One region of the Anaerotruncus rubiinfantis genome, then DNA from elsewhere that is predicted to be linked to it. Evidence: riboswitches for the same ligand, from Rfam matches in the RefSeq annotation. Region 1 holds a riboswitch; the other holds the start of a gene.
The links. A riboswitch is a leader RNA that binds a small molecule or an ion and turns the genes downstream of it on or off. The one in region 1 is predicted to bind thiamine pyrophosphate.
Positions count from the first base shown of each region.

Region 2: another riboswitch for thiamine pyrophosphate. It lies ahead of thiW (energy coupling factor transporter S component ThiW); the one in region 1 lies ahead of thiT (energy-coupled thiamine transporter ThiT).

Region 1 covers NZ_FKLA01000008.1:289,552-296,432, forward strand. The annotation lists gene BN4275_RS03740 (hypothetical protein) at 76-1,311, shown strand; gene BN4275_RS03745 (hypothetical protein) at 1,656-2,933, shown strand; TPP riboswitch at 3,085-3,195, shown strand; gene thiT (energy-coupled thiamine transporter ThiT) at 3,258-3,824, shown strand; gene BN4275_RS03755 (helix-turn-helix domain-containing protein) at 3,931-4,272, opposite strand; gene BN4275_RS03760 (hypothetical protein) at 4,489-4,713, shown strand; gene BN4275_RS03765 (helix-turn-helix domain-containing protein) at 4,816-5,067, shown strand; gene BN4275_RS03770 (helix-turn-helix domain-containing protein) at 5,072-5,320, shown strand; gene BN4275_RS03775 (oligosaccharide flippase family protein) at 5,362-6,753, opposite strand; gene BN4275_RS03780 (COG2426 family protein) at 6,778-6,881, opposite strand, start outside.
Region 2 covers NZ_FKLA01000009.1:952,651-959,531, reverse strand. The annotation lists gene BN4275_RS10190 (TRAP transporter large permease) at 1-598, shown strand, start outside; gene BN4275_RS10185 (sugar diacid recognition domain-containing protein) at 649-1,830, opposite strand; gene BN4275_RS10180 (mannitol dehydrogenase family protein) at 1,970-3,589, opposite strand; TPP riboswitch at 3,917-4,024, shown strand; gene thiW (energy coupling factor transporter S component ThiW) at 4,095-4,604, shown strand; gene cytX (putative hydroxymethylpyrimidine transporter CytX) at 4,647-5,846, shown strand; gene thiM (hydroxyethylthiazole kinase) at 5,861-6,685, shown strand; gene thiE (thiamine phosphate synthase) at 6,672-6,881, shown strand, end outside.

The sequences.
Region 1 (6,881 bases):
TATAATGCAGATGTGGAAGTATCTGAAATTTGGTTTTTGCATCATATTACAGGAAATCGAAAGGTCGGGTGCGCAATGAAACGGTTTGCGGCGTTTATACTGGCGGCTGTCCTGGTGATGACGCTGGGTGCGGTCGGGGTGTTCGCATTTACCTCCGATGGGACGGTCGGGCTTGGTCCCGATATCCTCGACGAGGACGGCGACACGCTCGATTACGCGGAATTTGACATCTCTGACAGCTATGTCTACGGCGAAGCGGTCCCGCCCGGCAAACGGTTTTATGTCGAACTGGCCGGTCCGGCCACGCTTGAGGGTGGAACCGAAATCGATCTGGAGGACCTCACAGACAAAGATTATTTCAATTTCCGGCTCGACAAGGACAAGAACGGAAGCCTGCTCAGTTCGGTCAAGCTGGTCACCAAACGGCTTGGCGGCGGCAGCCGCAACCACTATATCGAGGTGAAGCTGAAGGATTCGCGCATCACCGAGGAAAAACAGCTCAGCTTTGACGCCTACTTCAAGGCCCGCAGCACCAAGGATGATCCGGACAACCAACGCGTCTGGAATTCCGGGGACATCATCAGCGTCCGGTTCGAGCTCTGGATTGAGAACCCGGAGGAGGAGACCGACGCTTCGATTGAGACGGGGGAGGGGGTTGTCTTTAACCCGACCTCCAATGAGGACAATCTGATCGCGTGGGGCTATGACGAAGACATCGCCTGCCTGGAGTTTGAAGCGGACAGCGACGCGGACAAGTTCTATGCGAAGCTCTCCACAAAGAACATCCGCAGCATCTATGAGGATTACGGCGATCCGGCCGACGCGGATCTTTACTTCCGGGATTTTGTCGGCAATCCGGCGATTGACAGCACCTCCCGCGCGAAACTGACCCTTTATAATCCTTACAGCGACTATTACGATTATGACTACCGCTACGATGTGAATCCGCGCGACTGCTTCATCTATCTGGTGGACAAGGACGGCTATCTTGAGGATGTGACCGATCGGTTCACCTATGTGCACGAGGATGAAACCGACGCGGGTATCGACGGCTGGCAGACGCGCACCCGCACGCTCGGAACCTATGTTATTTCGGACGTTGAACTCGATTTGTGGGAAGATTATGAAGGCGAGCCGCAGGACCCGGAAAATCTGCCGCCAGAGCAACAGACACCGTCCGATATGGCTCCGCCGCCGCCGAAACCGCAGAATCCGCCGCCGTCGACCGGCGCAAGCGACTTTGTCGGCGCTGCGCTTGCCGCTTTGGCGCTTTCGATGGGCGTGTATGCTTTCACGCGCACGCGCAAATAAAGAAGATTCATGCAAGTCCGCCCGCCGCGTTTTACGCGGCGGGCGTTTCCTTTTTCTGGAGGAGAGAAAACGAAATGGGAAGAAAAGGGGAAGGGAACACAAAGCTGACAGGAAAATTAGCGGAAGTTGGACAAAAGGAGAGTGGATATCTGGGAATTATCATATTTGACACATTTTGATTTACTAAATAAAAGTTTATTGTGTATATTATACGACAATTATTACAATTTGGTAACAAAAACCTCTTGAAAATCTGTTGACTCTCCCGTATACTGAGACTCGTTCCAAGCGTGCCGCTCGTAAGGCCGCCGAACCAAAACTTATTTTTCAGGAGGAAACACCACATGAAAAAAGTGCTTGCATTACTGCTCGCCGCTTCCGCCGCCATGTCTGTCGGCGTGACTGCTCTGGCTGATGACGTAAATTCCATCGAAAACGAAACCAACTCCATCGTTACCCTCGAAGATTCTTCTTCCGAAGAATCCTCCAGCTCCTCGAGCGAAGAGTCCTCTTCCGAGTCTTCTTCCGAAGAGTCCAGCTCTTCCCAGGAAAGCTCTTCCGAGCCCACTTCTTCCGAAGGCAGCTCTTCCGAAGAGGAGGCTGATCCGAACGCCGAGCCTTCCGTGCTCTACTTCGGCGCTGACGAGGACACCGGTGCGACCCTGGACGATATCCTGGAGCCCGGCACCGAGTACAAATTCCCGGTAACCGTCAAGATCGGCGACAAGACCGTCCCGGTTTCCGACGAGCTGCTCAAGACCTACAAGTTCAGCTACTCCAAGGTTTCCACCAAAGGCATGAAGACCTTTGAGATCGATGACTACAAAGGCGTTTACTACCTCTATGTTGAGGCGAAAGACGCGACCCCGACCAAGCCGGTTGACGTCAAATACAACGTCAAGCTGGTCCGCAAGGCGAACAACCTGTCCGTCTTCTCCCAGGAAGTGAAGTTCCAGTACGGTTATGACGAGGCTGAGCACGATTATGTCACCGGCCTGGACGAAGGCGACGTCGTCGAGATCGACAACTCCCGCCCGGTCATCACCGCTTCCCAGTTCAACAAGATCGCCAAGATCAACAACTACAAGAACGTCACCCTCGCGGGCAGCGATTGGGAATTCACCGTCAATGTGACCGATGAGTCCACCAAGAACATGCTCTCGAACAACACGGGCGTCAAGGAGATCCTCTCCAAGTTCGACGACCAGGACTTCAAGTTCTATAACTTCCCGGGCCGTCCGAGCTTCTCCGCAACCGGCCGTGTCGTGCTGGATGTTGAGGACATCGTCGATGATTTCGACAAGATGTACACCTACCGCTATGCGGATGGCAAGCTCTATAAACTCAACGCCACCTTTGACGGCGATGAGAGCACCCTGTCCTTCCGCACCAACAAGCTGGACACCTTCGTTGTCACCAACAAGCTGATCAAAGACGGCACTGTTGTGACCGAAGCGGACACCAGCGACAAGGACGATGAGGGCCAGAACAACGGCTCCTCCAACTCCGACAAGAACAACCCGGGCACCGGTGCGAGCGACATGATCAACATGGCTGTTATGGCCGCGATCGCTTCCCTCGCCGGCGCTGGCGCCATCGCTGTCAAGAAGGCTTCCAAATAAGTTCTTTCTGACTGCTTCAGGGCAGGGCGGACGAAAGTCCGCCCTGCCTTTTTGGTTTTGGCAATGAGGGGTTAGGGGTGTCCCAAAGAACCAATACAACCTCTTTACAAATACCCGCCAATCGCTTATAATAGGACGCAGAAACAGAAAAACGCCATAATTGGGGTGCTGGCGGATGCCGGCTGAGAGCGCACATGGACCTGTGCGTAACCCGCGACCTGATCTGGGTAATGCCAGCGTAGGAAGATAGAGAACTCTTTTACGCCGCAGGGATTATCTGTGGCGTTTTTTGTTTAGAAAAACAAAAAAAGGAGTCGAAAATCCATGAACACAACCGTACGCAAACTCACCCACAGCGCGTTGATGATCGCTCTGGCGCTGATCCTGTCGATGTTCAAGCTGTTCCATATGCCGTTCGGCGGATCGGTCACAATCGCCAGCATGGCGCCAATTATCATTATATCGCTGATGTACGACACCAAATGGGCCCTGTTTACCTCGTTTGCCTATTCGCTGGTGCAGATGGTGGAGGGTTTTTATCCGCCGCCGGTTCAGAATTTCTGGAATTACCTCGCAGTGGTCCTGCTCGACTATGTGATCGCGTTCGGGGTTTTGGGGCTTGCCGGTGCGATTGCCCGCCGTTTTTCAAATAAGCAGGCGGGGGCGGCCGCTGCAACGATTGCGGTCATTGGGATGCGCTTTTTTTGCAGTTTCCTGTCGGGGATTCTCATTTGGACTGAATACGCGCCGGAGGGCATGCCGGTGTGGCTTTATTCGCTGAGTTATAATGGGATGATCATGGTCGGGGAGATGGTGGTGACAGTGATTGCGGTATGCGTAATCGTCCGCTATGTAAATCTGCAAAAACTGGCCGGCGCTTCAGCCGCCTGAGCCCCAAAGTAAAAACAGCGGGCAGATATTTCTGCCCGCTGTTTTTTTGCGTATCGGCCTTTGTCTGGCGCATGAAATAAAAATAGCCGCTTTTGCGGCTATTTTTTTATTCTTTCAGGAACGGGAGTGCATTCTGGATGATCCGCAGGATGGCAAGCGCCTGGTTATCTGTGCAGTCCTGCAGCAGCTCATCGATCTCAGAAAGATACTCTTTTTTTTGTATTCGGCTTTTTTTGTTACTGACAGCAATGATGTCGTTGGCTGTTACCCCAAAAAATTCGATGATTTGAATTGTTTTCGTCAAACCCAGTTGTCGTTCCCCGCGTTCGCACTGCCCAAGATAGGCGCTGTCCAGATCGACGGCTTCTGCGAGCTGTTCCCGCGTCATCTTTTTGAGCGTGCGGTACTTGCGAATGTTGCTGCCAATGATCTTCGACATATTCTCCATGGGTCCATCTCCTGAAGGCTTGATAGGGTTCTACCTCTATTTTATGGTAATGTATGGAATTCTTACAGGGGCAAAAAACTAAAATAGGATTAGCCTAAACCAAAATTAGTATGCAGCTGGGAAACCGCGCTTATACGTCCGGCATATCATAAAAAGACGGGCGCTGAAAAACAGCGTCTGTTAAAGATTCCAACATTTCCCATAGGGGGATGAGAAATGCGAAGTGAACTGCTGGAGATGATCCAACGGGAAAACGCGGATTTTCTTTCCAACCTGAAGCGGGAACCGTTCCGAAAAAGGGTATTGGAGCAGCTGTACCACAGCGATCTGCAACGGTACGGCCTGGCGGAATGGGAGTATGCGCTTTCCTATTTGACAGATGAACCGCTGTCTTTCACAGGTTACCCGGAAATCCGGGAATTTCTGCACAATTATCAATAAAATATGCGAATATCGGAGTAAATTTATTTTACTCCGATATTCGCATTATTTCTACTGTGTTTCTGCATAAAATTTGAGTATCAAATTTTATGAGGGATGCGAATGAAGCCGCGTAAAAATCCACTTGGAGATAAAAATATTGTGGGTAAACGGGTGGTTGCCATCCGAAAGCAGAGAGATATCAAGCAGAAAGAGCTGCTTGCGTGGTTGCAGACAATGGGAATGGATATCAGTGGGACAAGCCTCTCTCGCCTGGAAGGGCAGCAACGGCTTGTGCAGGATTACGAGGTGGTAATCCTCGCAAAAGCGCTTAACGTGACCGTAACATATTTGCTCGGAGTGGACAAGGACTGAGCCGATGAATAAAGTACAGTATTATGGGGACAAAAATATTGTCCACCGGAGAATAAAAGAAACGCGCACCGCGGGAAAAATCTCTCAGGAAGAGCTGGCCGCCCGTATGCAGTCGCTGAATGTGAACATGGATCAGCAGATGATCAGCAAAATTGAAAAGAACAACCGTATTGTGACCGACTATGAGGTCGTCTGCTTTGCGAAAGCTTTGCATGTAACAGTTTTATATCTGCTTGGAATTGAAGAAAAATAAACACCGCCCGCATCGGTTTTCCGACGCGGGCGGCGTTTGTTTTACCGGCGTTTGGCCAGGATCTTCTGGATGTTGATAAGGATCTGCTTAAAGTTAATCAGCAGGACAAACAGGCAGAGCAGCACCTCCGGCAAGACCCAGTTTTCGGTGACGGTGAGCAGCACCCAGGACTGGATGAGCAGCGCGGCCAGATTGAGCGCGACCTTCGGCAGATTCCAGCGAATTTTCACATATTTGTGCGTATCGACCGCGCGCACAATGAACACCACAAAATAACTGAAAAAACAGGCAAATCCGGCCCCATTGACCCCGAAATGCGGGATCAGCAGAAAGCAGAGCGCCACATTGACCGCCGCGCCGATCATGGTTGTGACCATGGTGGCGTTGCTTTTCTTCTCCACCATGTAGATGCTTCCCAGGAAAGTGACAAAACAGGAGAATGAAGTCGCCAGCACCAGAAATGGGATAAAACGCCACGCTTCATAATAGTTTTTCGCCACCAGCAGGGTCATAATGAATTTTGCGAACAGGATGAGCCCCGACGCGGCGGAAAAGATGATCGCCTGGTAGGCTGCGCAGACGTTTGAAAAGAACCGGTCGCGGCCGGGCCCGCTTTCGGTGAAGGCGGATAGCTGCCAGGCGTCGGTGAAGATGCCGGAGACAAGATTGATCATGGTCGGGACCTTGTAGGCGGCGGCATAAAGCCCGTTCGCCGCCTTGCCGAGGAAATAGACCACGATATACCGGCCGGAAACGTTGGTGATCCACCAGGAGATGGTGTTCGGAATGAGCGGGATGCAGTAACGAAGCATCGAACGCAGCACCAGCCAGTCAATGCCCTTGAAACGGATATAATGGTGCAGGCGGGCGGCTGTGAACAGAAAGACTGCCGACAACAGGTCGGACAGGATGGTCGCCAGCACATAGCCGGTGATTCCGAGCTTAAAGACAACCAGCAGCAGGACGTTGAACACGATGACCATGATCGTGCTGAGCACCCCGTCGAACGCATAGAGCCGGACATATTCCTTCGCGCGCACGAACTGCGAACAGAGCGAGCGCAGACAGGAGGTGAGCACATAGAGGTAGATGAGATGGGTGTGCTCCTGCATGTTGGGCAATTTCCCGATGAACGGCCCAAGCAGGAAGAAGATCAGGTATCCAACGCCGAGCACGATGATCCCGCCTGAAAAGACGTCCCGCTTGTCCACCGCGCGGTCCAGGCCGAACCGGATGATGGCGGTGGAGATGCCAACCGAAACGAGCGGGATGATGAGGTTGGCAGTGTCTACAATGAGGTTGACCACGCCGTAATCCTCGGGCGTAAGCACCCGGGTATACAGCGGCATCAACAGAAAAACGAGCACCTTGGAGCTGAAGGTGCCGACCGCGAATATAAAGGTGTTGGAGATCAGCTTTTTATACTTATCCAATACACCGGCACCTCCGTTTTGATGTTAGAACAGGCTGATGAACTGCAAAAGGCCATAGGAGGCCACTGTCATGATCACCCCGGCGATCAGCACGCCCGCCGCGATCGAAAGGATGGCGGGCTTCATCC
Region 2 (6,881 bases), on a different contig from region 1:
CGGCGGCATTGTGGGCGGCGTGTTCACCCCGACCGAAGCGGCCATCGTGGCGTCGGTTTACGCGCTCATCCTGGCGTTTGCCACCCGTTCGATCAAGGTAGCGGAACTGCCGGCTCTCATTGACGACACGGTGAAAACCACCGCGATGGTCATGGCGATCGCTGCCTCCTCGGTGCTGTTCGGCTGGATTCTCACCAAAGAGCAGATCCCCAAAATGGCGGCGGAGTTCATCTCCTCGGTCGTGCCGAACAAGATCTTCGCAATCCTGCTGGTGAACCTGCTGTTTCTGATCGTCGGGATGTTCATGGACGGCACCGCCTCGCTCATCATCCTGACTCCGATTCTTGTGCCGCTGATGGCAAGCTACGGCATGGATCTGGTCCATTTCGGCGTGCTCATGACCATCAACCTGATGATCGGCCTGCTGACCCCGCCGGTCGGGATGGTGCTGTATGTCCTTTCCGGCATCTCCGGCGTCAGTGTTGAGCGAATATCCAAGTGTATGGTACCTTATATATTCACGCTGATCGCGGTTGTGTTGTTTTTGTCCTTTGTCCCGCAGATCACCTTATTCCTGCCCAGCCTGCTCAGCGCATAGGAACTCATAAACGGATGCACGCACGGGGAAACCCGTGCGTGCATCCGTTTTCAATCCTCGGTGTTCTTGTAATAGTAAAGCAGCTGCTGGAAAAATTCCCGGCCGATCTCATCGTTCACCGGATCGATACAAAACAGTTCCTTCATCCGGTTAATCCAGGCAATCAAGGTGTTCCTGTGCTGAAAAAGGGCCTTTGCGCTTGCGGAAACATTCATGTTCCGCTGGTAGAGCATCCCCATATTATCAAGGAAACGCTGCCGTTCCCCGCCCTTGAGCACATCCTTGAAAACGTTGAAGATCATGCTGAACTCCTCCATCGGCACCTGGCTTTGCAGGTATGGAAGGACGCTGTCATAAAAATAATAGATCCGCGTTTCGTCGTCGCCGATAACATCCGCCGAATTGTTCGAAACCCACAGGCTGTGATGGTATCCTTTCTGATAGTTGATCAGCTTGTTCTGCAAAGTCCCCACGTTGCAGATAAACGGGCGCCCGCCGTTGATATTGAGGGCCTGCATCCCTTCGACATACTGCTCAACCACCTCGCGGTAGCGGCCGACCGCCTCCGCAGGGTTTGTTGAAACCGCTTTGAACACGACCGCATTCTGCCCGCGGGTGATGCAGATGATATCCTGCTTGTCATGGTAGGGGTTGCGTTCAAACTCGGAAATCTGCCGGTCCTCCCGGTAGTAGCTGTACCGCAGGATAAACAATAGCGGTATCCGCACCATGTCGGTGTCGTATCCGTATTTGTCCGCGATGTTGTAGGCCTCCGCCGGATAGGGATCCTCCGAATAGTAGAGCAGCACCTTGGTGAAGATGTTGCGCTGATCGAGCTTGCCCCAGTAGGAGGCTTTGTAGCTCTCGAGGTCATAAACCGACTGGGCGGTCAGCGCAGCCATGCCCGCATATTTTGCGAGAAGTTCCGGGTCTCCGACCAGCAGGATCACCCCGACCGCTTCTTTTTCATGAAAAAAAGGCACATACACCCCCTGCTGGCTTGCCACAAACAGGAATTCGTTTGTCCTGTCCACCACAACCGGGCGTCCGGTCTGAATCGCCTTATAGGCCGGTTCGGAAAATTTCCCCGCGCTGGAAGGATCGGTGAAAATCACCACAATCCCCTGATTGTCGGCGATCCCCACCTTCACCGTTTCATGTCCCAGGACCGCTTCCAGCTTTTCCTGTACCGCCTTTACCGTGGCAAACGATTCGTTTGTGTTTTTATCCAACCATACCACCCCTTTCCGTCCGGAGGGCCCCGCCGCCCGCGCCGGTTTGTTTTTGTGTAGTATAGCACAGTTTTTCCCGTCTGAAAAGCGGCAAAAAGGGCCGCGCTTTTAGCGCGGCCCTTTCCATGGAAACACCATTTTACGCGTTCACGTATTTTTGCAGGGTCGTGCGCACCGCGCCCGGACCCGCAATGAGCTCCTTGAACATGCCTTCGACCTTCCCGCCGAGACCTGCCTCATAAAGATCCACGGCGAAGAGCGCCGGATTCGAGAGGATTGGCTGAAGCGCGCTGCCGACGCTTGCGGGCTCGCCGACCTTAACCCCAGCGAGCATCTTCTGCAGATCCGCCAGCATCGGGTCGCTGCTCACCTGCATCGGTTCGCATTTGTCGTCCACGCCGAGCAGATAGCGGCACCAGCCGGCCAGTGCCAGCGGAATGCAGACGAGATCCTGCACATCGAGATCCGGACGCGAGAGATAGGATTTGATCGTTTCGCCAAAGCGGATCGGCAGCTTTTGGCTCGTGTCGGTAGCGATACGCTGCGGCGCATCCGGGATGAACGGATTGGGCAGGCGCTGATCGATGACCTCGTGGATGAAGTCCATCGGGCTCAGGATTTTCGGGTCCACCACGACCGGCATGCCTTCATCGTAGCCGATGCGTTCAACCAGCTTTTTGAGGTCGGCGTCCTGCATCTCAGCCGCAATGCTCGTGTAGCCGAGCAGACAGCCGTAAACCGCCAGCGCGGTGTGCAGCGGGTTGAGGCAGGTGGTGACCTTCATGCGCTCGGTGTTGTTGACCGTGTCGCGGTCGGTGAAGTAGACGCCCGCTTCCTCAAGAGGCGGGCGGCCGTTCGGGAAGCGATCCTCCACAACAAGGTACTGCGGGACCTCGGCGTTGACAAACGGCGCGATAAAGGTATTCTTCGCGGTGACGACCGGCGCCATATCTTCAATGCCGGCCGCGGCGAGCTGTTTTTCCACGATTTCAGATGGGCGCGGGGTGATCTTGTCAATCATGCTCCACGGGAAGGATACCTTCGACGCGTCCTTGAGGTAGGCGACAAATCCCTCGTCCACAAAGCCGTTTTTCTGCCAGGCTTCGGCGACCGTGAGAACCGAATCCTGCAGCTTCTGGCCGTTGTGGCTGCAGTTATCCATGCTGCAAAGCGCGAAGGGATAGCCGCCCGCCTGATAGCGGCGCAGCATCAGCGCGGTTACAATGCTCATTGCATGGCGCGCATGGTCCGGGCCGTTTTTCATGTCCTCCTGCACGACCGGGAAGAAATTTCCCGCAAGGTCGGTTAGGGCATAGCCTTTTTCGGTGATGGTGAAGCTGGCCATCTGCAATTCCGGATTGGTGAAAAGCTCGTTGAGGCGCGCCATCTGTTTTTCATCCGCGCCGTCCGCTTTGATGCCTTCCGCGATGCTTGCGACGATCTCCTTGTCGGTGGAGCCGTCCGGCTTCAGGCTGACAAGCATGGTGAGGTTGTCATGCGGGGCATAGATCTGGTCAATGATCCCGAAATCAAAGGTATCTGCGGCAATCACGCCGCTCTTGGCCTTGCCGGAGTTCAGCAGCTCCTGCTGCAGGCGGGCGATGAACCCGCGGAAAATGTTGCCCGCGCCGAAGTGCACCCAGACAGGATGCTCCTTGGTGTGCGCACACATGGCGGCGTAATCGAATCCGGGCAGCTTGACGCCGGCGGCTTCCCACGCCTTGCGGTCCTGTAGGCTTTGTGCTGTCAGTTTTAACACCAGAATCCCTCTTTCCTGTTTTCTTTTCCGTACCGCCGCGCAGCTTTTTAAATGGGCGCCGCGGTTTATTGTCAGCAGTTTTCCAAAGTCCCAGAAGATAGTTTGCCCCGCGCCGCACAGCCATATAAGCGGGCGAAACGCGGGCAGATCTTTCCCACGCGGGATTTTACCGGAGGGAATCGATCCTATGCCTAAATTTTACCACTGGCATGCTAGCGTGTCAACAGAAGAAATGGCTAAATTTCCACTTTTCCCACCCGTTTTGCGGCAAATGGTGTTTTCACGAACATTGACAAACTTTTCCGCCTGTGTTAAAATCTGAACGAATTGAATAGCACGGGGAGCTTGTGACGCAGGCTGAGAGGAAGTCATCCAACTTCGACCCGCACACCTGATTTGGATAATGCCAACGTAGGGATCGTATGCAGAAATGAAAGTTTCAGCGGGACGCGCCGGTTGGCGCGTCCCGCTGTTTTTTATTCCATCAAGAAAGAAGTTGTCAAGTATGAACCAAAATGTCAAAAAACTCACCACCGCAGGCCTGCTGATTGCGTTGGGCGTCGTCTGTTCCGCCTTTTACATCCCGATCGGCGCCTCCAAATGCTTCCCGATCCAACACATGGTCAACGTCATCGCGGGTGTGCTGCTCGGGCCGGGCTACGCGGTCAGCATGGCTTTCGGCACCTCGCTCATCCGCAACCTCATGGGCACCGGCAGCCTGCTCGCCTTCCCGGGCAGCATGATCGGCGCGTTCTGCTGTGGCATGCTCTACAAACACACCCGCCGCCTGCCGCTGGCCTATCTCGGCGAAGTGGCTGGCACCGGAATCCTCGGCGGCCTCGCCTGCTATCCGGTCGCGACTCTGCTGATGGGCAAGGAGGCGGCGCTGTTCGCCTATGTGCTGCCGTTCCTGGTCAGCACGCTCGGCGGCGCGACCATCTCGGTGCTCGCGCTCGGCGCGTTGCAGAAGACCCATGTCTTCGGCGATGTCAAGGTTGCGCTCGGCAGCAAATAAGCTTTACAACAAACTGGAAAAACGATAGAATGGAGAAAGATTATGGATAACAAGACTTCCAGCCTTGGACAAGGCCTGCTCTGGTTCGGCGCGGCGGTGTCGATCGCGGAAATCCTCACCGGCGCGCTGCTCGCGCCGCTCGGCTTCTGGAGGGCGGTGTGGGCCATCCTCATTGGGCACCTGATCGGCTGTGCTGTGCTCTTCTTCACCGGCTTTATCGGCGCGAAGAGCGGCCTCTCCGCCATCGAATCCACCCGCATCTCGTTCGGAAAATACGGCTCCTTCTGGTTTTCGCTGCTGAATGTCGTCCAGCTGCTCGGCTGGACCGCCGTCATGATCATAAACGGCGCCAAGGCGCTGAACGTTGTCACCCCGAATATCCAGAATGAAGCCATTTGGTGCCTGGTGATCGGCGGGCTCATCTGCGTCTGGATCCTGGTCGGGCTCAAAAATCTCTCGAAGCTGAACGCCTTCGTCGTCTCCGCGCTTTTCCTCTTTACGCTGGTGCTCGGCTGGGTGGTCTTTCGAAATTTCTCGTTCGGCGCGCCGGGCGATCCAAACGCCATGCGTTTCGGCGCAGCGGTGGAACTCAGCGTCACCATGCCGCTCTCCTGGCTGCCGCTCATTTCCGATTACACCCGCAGCGCGAAGAACCCCAAAATGGGCACTGTCATGAGCGCGGCGGGGTATTTCCTGGGCAGCTGCCTGATGTATGTGATCGGGCTGGGCGCGGCGATCTACACCGGCACCGACGACATCGCGCAGATCCTGGTCGCGGCGGGGCTGGGCGCGGTCGCTCTTTTGATCGTCATCCTCTCGACCGTCACCACAACCTTTCTTGACGCGTGGTCGGGCGGCGTGAGCATCGTCAACCTCAACCACAAATGGAACGAAAAAGCCGCGGCGCTTGTCGTCTGCGCGGCGGGCACCCTGATGGCCATCTTCATCAACATCAACCAGTATGAAAACTTCCTCTATTTCATCGGCTCGGTCTTTGCCCCGCTCTTCGCCGTGCTGATCACCGATTATTTCATCCTCAGGAACACCAGGGTGGAAGAAGCGCAGCTTCTGAACGTCAAAAACATCCTCATCTGGGCGGTCGGCTTCGCCGGCTACCGTCTGCTGATGCGGATTGATTTCCCGCTCGGCACCTCCCTGCCGATCATGCTGTTTACCGGCCTTCTCTGTGTCGTAGTCCACAAGGTCACCTGCAAACACCCCGCGCCGCAGGGCGCAAACTGACAGGAGTGATCCCTATGTTTGAAAAAATCCTCTCGAACGTCGCGGCAAAAACGCCGCTCGTCCACTGCATCACCAACTACGTCACGGTCAACGACGTGGCGAACATCCTGCTCGCCTGCGGCGGCAGCCCGATCATGGCGGATGATGAAAACGAAGCGGAGGAGATCACCTCCATCTGCGATGCGCTCGCCCTCAACATCGGGACGCTCAACAGCCGCACCGTCCAGTCGATGTTAAAAGCCGGGCGCCGGGCGAACGCGCTCGGGCACCCGGTCGTGCTCGACCCGGTTGGCGCGGGCGCGTCGAAGCTGCGCACCGACACCACCGTCCAGTTGCTGCGGCAGGTAAAATTCACCGTTATCCGCGGCAATTCCTCCGAGATCAAAACGGTCGCCGCGGGCAGCGGCGAAACCCGCGGCGTCGACGCGAATGCCGCCGACGCCACCACCGATGAAAATCTGCCGTCGGTCATTTCTTACGCGAAAGCGCTCTCCGAAAAGACCGGCGCAATCATCGCAATCACCGGCGCGATCGACGTGGCAGCGGACGCGAAAGACGCTTACGTTATCCGAAACGGACATCCGATGATGTCCCGCATCACCGGCACAGGCTGCATGCTCACCGGCGTGATCGCCGCCTTTGTTGCCGCGAATCCGCAAAACCCGCTTGACGCGGCAGCCGCTGCCGTCTGCGCGATGGGGATCTGCGGGGAAACTGCTTATACCCGGATGCGCAAAGACGGCGGCGGTACCGCTTCCCTGCGCATGGGGCTCATCGACGCAATGAGCCGGCTCGATGCCAAAACCTTGAAGGAGGCCGCAAAGCTTGAACATTTCTAAAAAGGACATGCTCCTTTATGTCGTGACCGACCGTTCCTGGCTCGGGAAAAACGACCTGGCCGCGCAGGTGGAGGACACCCTGCGCGCGGGAGCGACTTTTGTGCAGCTGCGGGAAAAACAGCTCGATGACGCGGCTTTCCTGGCCGAAGCCCGCCGCATCAAGGCGGTCACCGACCGTTACGGGGTTCCGTTCGTC